2 linked regions of the Variovorax terrae genome follow. The protein of the gene in region 1 binds, or shares a complex with, the protein of each later gene. Links are inferred from orthologs where the notes say so. Each region holds a gene or a part of one and is shown on either strand. Other genes may lie near its edges. The genes, in order: MMF98_RS17735 and dapF.

Region 1 (3,057 bases):
ATCAACGAGAACGACACGGTGGTCAACGACGAGATCAAGTTCGGCGACAACGACACCCTGGGCGCACTGGTGGCCAACCTCGTGGAGGCCGATGCGCTGGTCATCCTGACCGACCAGAAGGGCCTGTACACCGCCGATCCGCGCAAGGACCCGGCGGCCACCTTCGTGCACGAAGCCAAGGCCGGCGACCCGGCGCTGGAGGCCATGGCCGGCGGCGCGGGCTCGAGCCTGGGCAAGGGCGGCATGATCACCAAGATCCTGGCCGCCAAGCGGGCCGCGGGCTCGGGCGCCTCCACCGTGATTGCCTGGGGCCGCGAGCGCGACGCGCTGGTGCGCCTCGCGCGCGGCGAGGCCATCGGCACCCTGCTGGTGGCCCAGACCCAGAAGACGCAGGCGCGCAAGCAATGGATGGCCGACCACCTGCAGCTGCGCGGCGCGGTGACGGTGGATGCCGGCGCCGTGGTCAAGCTGCGCGACGAGGGCAAGAGCCTGCTGCCGATCGGCATGACGGCGGTGGAAGGCGATTTCTCGCGCGGCGAGGTGATCGCGGTGCGGGATGCGCAGGGCACCGAGATCGCGCGCGGGCTGGCCAACTACGCCAGCGCCGAAGCGCGCCTGCTGTGCCGCAAGCCGTCCGGCGAATTCGAGGCGCTGCTGGGCTATGCCGCTGAGCCCGAGATGGTGCACCGGGACAACCTGGTGCTGACCCGCTGACCCCCGGCGCCGATCAGCCGCGCTTCTGTTCGTTCTGGTTGCGCAGGTCGCGCAGGATGTGCTGCACGCTGGGCGGCGGCGCATTCTCCGCGCACACGCCCTGGCGGGCCAGCTCCAGCGCATAGCGGGGGCGGACCGCCTTGTACATCGACTGCCACTCGGGGGCGCTCACGGGCGTCCAGCCGCTGCCCTCGTTGTAGCGCGCGTAGGTCTTGAACTCCCCGGTGGCGCAGCGGATGCCCTCGTACATCGTGTTGGTGGCGCCGCCGCTCTTGCTGCGCGCCACCACCACATAGCGCACCACGCCATCGCCGCCGATGCGAATGGTGCCGGCATCGACGCCGAACGCCAGCGAGGAGGAGGCGCTGACCTCGAACGGCACCAGGCGCGACAGCTCGAAGGCCGGTGGAGGCGGCGCGTCGTTTTCGCGCCAGTCGGGGTTGTCGGCAGCCAGCTGGGCGAAGGCCCCGCCGGCCGCCAGCGCCAGCAGAGCTGGCGCCAGATCACGAAACCGCATGGTTGTTGTCCTGGGGAGCCGCAGCACTGGTCTGCGGATCGGGTTCAAAGGTCGCGCCGGGCGGCAGCTCGAAGCCAGCGCCGGGCAGGGGATCGGGCGGCACGTCGTGCGCCTCGTGTTCGCGCGAGCGCATGCCGCTGCGCAGGTAGCGGTTGCGGTGGTCGTGGCGCGGCAGGTAGCGGGCCAGCTCGGTCAGCGCCATCTCGTAGACACCGCGCTTGAACTCCACCACCACGTCCAGCGGCACCCAGTAGTCGTTCCAGCGCCAGGCATCGAACTCGGGGTGGTTGGTGGCGCGCAGGTTCAGGTCCCAGTCATGGCCCACCAGCTGCAGCAGATACCAAATCTGTTTCTGGCCCTTGTAGTGGCCGCGCGCGTCGCGGCGGATGTACCGGTCGGGCACTTCGTAGCGCAACCAGTCGCGGGTGCGGGCGACCACGCGCACATGCTGCGGCATGAGCCCCACTTCTTCATGAAGTTCGCGGAACATCGCCTGCTCCGGGGTCTCGCCCCGGTCTATGCCACCCTGCGGAAACTGCCAGCTGTGGGTGCGGATTCGCTTGCCCCAGAACACCTGGTTTTTCTGGTTGAGCAGGATGATGCCGACGTTCGGCCGAAAGCCGTCCCGGTCAAGCATAATCAAACCCCAAATTTTTAAACTGAGTTCATTATGCACGCCACTGCGCGGGCGGCAAGGGGCTTGGTACCTATTCATTATTTCCGCCCGATGAAAGCCTCCCAGTTCTTCATTTCCACTCTCAAGGAAGCGCCCGCCGATGCCGAAGTGGTGAGCCACAAGCTCATGACGCGCGCTGGCATGATCAAGAAGCTGGGGGCCGGCATCTACAGCTACATGCCGATGGGCCTGCGGGTCATCCGCAAGGTCGAGGCCATCGTGCGCGAGGAGATGAACCGGGCCGGCGCCGTCGAGTGCACCATGCCGGTGATCCAGCCGGCCGAGCTGTGGCAGGAGACCGGCCGCTTCGACAAGATGGGCCCGGAGCTGCTGCGCATCAAGGACCGGCATGAGCGCAGCTTCATCGTGCAGCCGACCAGCGAGGAAGTGGTCACTGACATCGCGCGCCAGGAACTGCGCAGCTACAAGCAGCTGCCGAAGAACCTGTACCAGATCCAGACCAAGTTCCGCGACGAGCGCCGGCCGCGCTTTGGCCTGATGCGCGGGCGCGAGTTCATCATGAAGGATGCCTACAGCTTCGACCGCGACATGGCCGGGGCCAAGGCCAGCTACCAGGTCATGGCCGCGGCCTACCGCCGCATCTTCGACCGCTTCGGCTTGTCGTACCGCGCCGTGGCCGCCGACAGCGGGGCCATCGGCGGCGACCTGAGCGAGGAGTTCCAGGTGATCGCTGCCACGGGCGAGGACGCCATCGTCTACTGCCCGAGCAGCAGCTATGCCGCCAACATGGAAAAGGCCGAGGCGCTGGCGCCCGCCGGGCCGCGTCCGGCGCCGGGGCAGGCCCTCGTGAAGACGCCGACGCCGGGCAAGAGCACCTGCGCCGACGTGGCCGAGCTGCTCGGCCTGCCGCTGCAGCGCACCGTCAAATCGCTGGTGCTGGCGACCGACACGCTGAACGAGGCCGGTGAAGTGGCCAGGACTCAGGTCTGGCTGTTGCTGCTGCGCGGCGACCATGACATGAACGAGGTCAAGGTCGGCAAGGTGCCGGGGCTGGAAGGCTTCCGCTTCGCCACCGTCGCCGAGATCGAGAGCCATTTCGGCTGCAAGCCGGGCTACCTCGGCCCGATCGGCCTCAAGCAGCCCGTGAAGATCGTGGCCGACCGCGACGTCGCCGTCATGGCCGACTGGA
Region 2 (3,198 bases), on another replicon or contig:
CGCGGCGCTTGCCGCCCTTGCCCAGCACATGCGCTTCGCCGGCCTGCAGATCGACCCAGCCGCGCGCCGCGCTGCCGGCCACGGCGTCGAGCCCCACCAGCTCGCCCACGCGCAGGCCGCAGCCGTAGAGCAACTCCACCATGGCCGCATCGCGCGCCTCGAGCCAGGGATCGTTGTCGTCGTTCTGGTAGCCCGCGAGCTGCACGGAGTCGTCCACGCTCAGCGCCTTGGGCAGCGGCCGGGCCGCCTTGGGGGCCCGCACATCCTGCACCGGGTTGCTGGCGATCAGGCCCTGGCGCCCGAGCCAGGTGTAGAAGCCGCGCCAGCCCGAGAGGATGAGCGCGATGCCGCGTCCGCTGCGGCCGCCGCCATGCATCTGCGCCACCCAGCGGCGGATATGGGCGTTCTGCACCTGCAACAGCTCGACGCCGGCCTGGGCCGCGTGGCCGCTGAGTTTCTGCAGGTCCAGCGCATAGAGTTCGACCGTGCGCTGCGCCAGGCGCTTTTCCACGCGCACATGCTCGAGGTAGCGCTCGACGAGAGATGCCTCGGCAGCGCCCATGCAGGCTACCGCAGCCGCGACAGCGCGGCGCTGGCCAGCTCGGCGATGCGTTCCAGGAAGTCGGTGCCCATGCCGCTGTGAAAGCGCTGCGGATCGGGCGAGGCCAGCACCAGCAGGCCGAACGCGGGGCCGGGGCTGTTGATGGCGCCGGCGCGCAGCGGGACCAGCGCCAGCGACATGGCCAGGGCCGAGTCGTCAAGCCAGTTGACGGGCTCGAACCCCGAGTTCACGCCGCAGTACGGCATGGTCAGCGAGGAGGCGAAGGTCTTGGCATCGTCGCTCACGCCCTGCGCGAAGGCTTCGCCGGCAAAGGCGCTGTCCACGCCCCAGACCTTGATCGCCACCTGCGGCACCAGGAACTGCTCGCGCAGCTCGACCAGGATCTGGGCCGGCAGCGCGCGCGCCTCGGGCGTGAGGAACAGGTTGCGCGCCCAGCGCTGCAGCTTGTCGGCAATGATCATGTTCTCGTTGCCGTGGCGGATCATGTCCATCACGCGGTGCTCCAGCGCCTTGATCTTCTCGCGCAGCATCTCGGCCTGACGCTCCTGCAGGCTCACGGCGCGGTTGCCGTGCGGGCTGGTCATCTGCACGCTGGCCAGCAGCTCGGCGTGGCGCTCGAAGAAGTCGGGCGTGTTCGCCAGGTAGTTGGCGATGTCGTCTTCGGTGATGGGGTTCATGGCGTTGATGTTCATGGGTTGTCGGGGATGTCGATGTCACCTGCAAAAACCGTCACGGCCGGGCCGGTCATGCGCACCGGGCTGTCGCCGCCGGCCCACTCGATGGTCAGCCGCCCGCCGCGCGTGTCCACGTCGACGCGCGCGTCCAGCAGCCCGAGGCGGATGCCGGCCACCACCGCGGCGCAGGCGCCGGTGCCGCAGGCCAGCGTCTCGCCGGCGCCGCGCTCGTACACGCGCAGCCGGATGTGGCTGCGGCTCAACACCTGCATGAAGCCCGCGTTGACGCGCTTCGGAAAAGCCGGGTGCCGCTCGATCAGCGGGCCCTGCGCCGCCACCGGCGCGCTGTCCACGTCGTCCACGAGCTGCACCGCATGCGGGTTGCCCATCGACAGGACTGCTACGGAAACGATAGCAGGGTTGGTCCGTGCGTCAAGGACCAGCGGCCATTTCTGCCATGAACCGGCGGCCTCGGGCGTGAGGCCGGCCGCATCGAAGGGCACGCGCGCCAACTCGAAGATGGGCGCGCCCATGTCCACCGTGACGCGGCCGTCGGCATCCATGCGCGGCTCGATCACGCCGCTGAGGGTCTGCACCCTCACCGCCTCCTTGGCGGTCAGGCCCTGCTCGCGCACGAAGCGCACGAAGCAGCGCGCGCCATTGCCGCACTGCTCGACCTCGCCGCCGTCGGCGTTGTGGATCACGTATTCGAAATCGACGTCCGCGCTGGGCGCGGGGCGCACGGTCAGGATCTGGTCCGCGCCCACGCCGAAGTGCCGGTCGGCCAGGAAGCGGTACTGGGCCGGGCTCAGACCCAGGCGAGCGCGCGTCTCGTCGAGCACCACGAAGTCGTTGCCCGCGCCCTGCATTTTGGTGAAGCGGATTCGCATGGACGGGATTATCCCCCGTCCCCCGCGCGACCCGCGGGCCCGGCGCGGGCTGACCATAATGCAGCATGGTCCGCCCTTCCCAACTCCTGCACTCCCAGCGCGAGCCCGTGCCCACCCGACCCGCCGCCACCGTGCTGCTGCTGCGCGACACGCCGCAGGGCATCGAGGTGCTGATGACGCGCCGCTCGATGACGGCCAGCTTCGCACCCGGCGCCTATGTGTTTCCCGGCGGCGGCGTCGACGCGGCCGACAGCGCGGCGCACGCCATCGCGGCGCGGCGCCCGACGCAGAGCGAGCTGCACCTGACCCAGGCCATCGCCGCGATCCGCGAGAGCTTCGAGGAACTCGGCATCCTGCTGGCCCGCCATGCCGACGGCCGGCCGGCCAACGCCGCCGACATCGCCGCGCTCGACCGCAAGGCGCCGTTCGCCGCACAGTGTCAGGCGCGCGGCCTGACGCTGGCTGCCGACCAGGTCTTCGTGCTGGCCCACTGGATCACCGACCGCGACCTGCCGCGCCGCTTCGACGTGCCCTTCCTCGTGGCCCGCATGCCCGAAGGCCAGCAGCCGGTGGCCGACGAGGCCGAGCAGTTCGAGCCGGTCTGGGTGCGCCCGGTCGACGCGCTGGCGCGGCACCGGGCCGGGCAGTTCTTCATCATCTTCCCGACCATCCGCACGCTGGAGCGGCTGCAGGCTTTCCAGAGCGTCGATGAGGTGCTGGCGGCCTGCGCCAGCGAGCAGCCGCTGTGGACCAGTTGCCCGCGCGCCGGTTTCCTGGCCGGCCGCGAGGCGCGCTACATGGAGCACGAGATGCCCTACGGCGAGCTGGAGCTGGTCAGCCCCGACGGCCAGATCGTGCACCACCTGGACTGGCAGACCGAGCAGCCGGTGGCGCTGCTGAAGAACGTGCAGCGCCTCACGGCCCCCAACCCCGGCGTGATGACCGGCCCGGGCACCAACAGCTACCTGGTGGGGGACCCGGCCAGCGGCTACATCGCCATCGACCCGGGGCCGGACGACGCCGCGCACCTGGAGCGCCTATGGCGCGCGGTCAAGGGCGACATCCGCCTGAT

The links.
Region 2: the proteins of MMF98_RS17735 (region 1) and dapF are in contact, whole or in part, in a solved structure (PDB 5YGU), measured with the Escherichia coli proteins. The link is inferred for Variovorax terrae from one-to-one orthologs.

What each region holds. Positions count from the first base shown.
Region 1 is NZ_JALGBI010000002.1:478,598-481,654, forward strand. The notes cover bases 44-2,789. They hold MMF98_RS17735 (RNA pyrophosphohydrolase), read right to left. Parts: upstream 1,869-2,789; coding sequence 1,218-1,868; downstream 44-1,217. Other genes in these bases: proB (glutamate 5-kinase), read left to right, coding at 44-714; MMF98_RS17730 (CNP1-like family protein), read right to left, coding at 728-1,231; MMF98_RS17740 (proline--tRNA ligase), read left to right, coding at 1,959-2,789. In the rest of the region: more of proB, read left to right, coding at 1-43; more of MMF98_RS17740, read left to right, coding at 2,790-3,057. UniProt on the Escherichia coli protein: Master regulator of 5'-end-dependent mRNA decay.
Region 2 is NZ_JALGBI010000001.1:421,902-425,099, reverse strand. Bases 189-3,075 are described here. They hold dapF (diaminopimelate epimerase), read right to left. Parts: upstream 2,127-3,075; coding sequence 1,251-2,126; downstream 189-1,250. Other genes in these bases: MMF98_RS01915 (MBL fold metallo-hydrolase), read left to right, coding at 2,192-3,075; MMF98_RS01925 (DUF484 family protein), read right to left, coding at 568-1,239; MMF98_RS01930 (tyrosine recombinase XerC), read right to left, coding at 189-562. Also shown: more of MMF98_RS01930, read right to left, coding at 1-188; more of MMF98_RS01915, read left to right, coding at 3,076-3,198. UniProt on the Escherichia coli protein: Involved in the succinylase branch of the L-lysine biosynthesis and in the biosynthesis of the pentapeptide incorporated in the peptidoglycan moiety. Catalyzes the stereoinversion of LL-2,6-diaminopimelate (L,L-DAP) to meso-diaminopimelate (meso-DAP).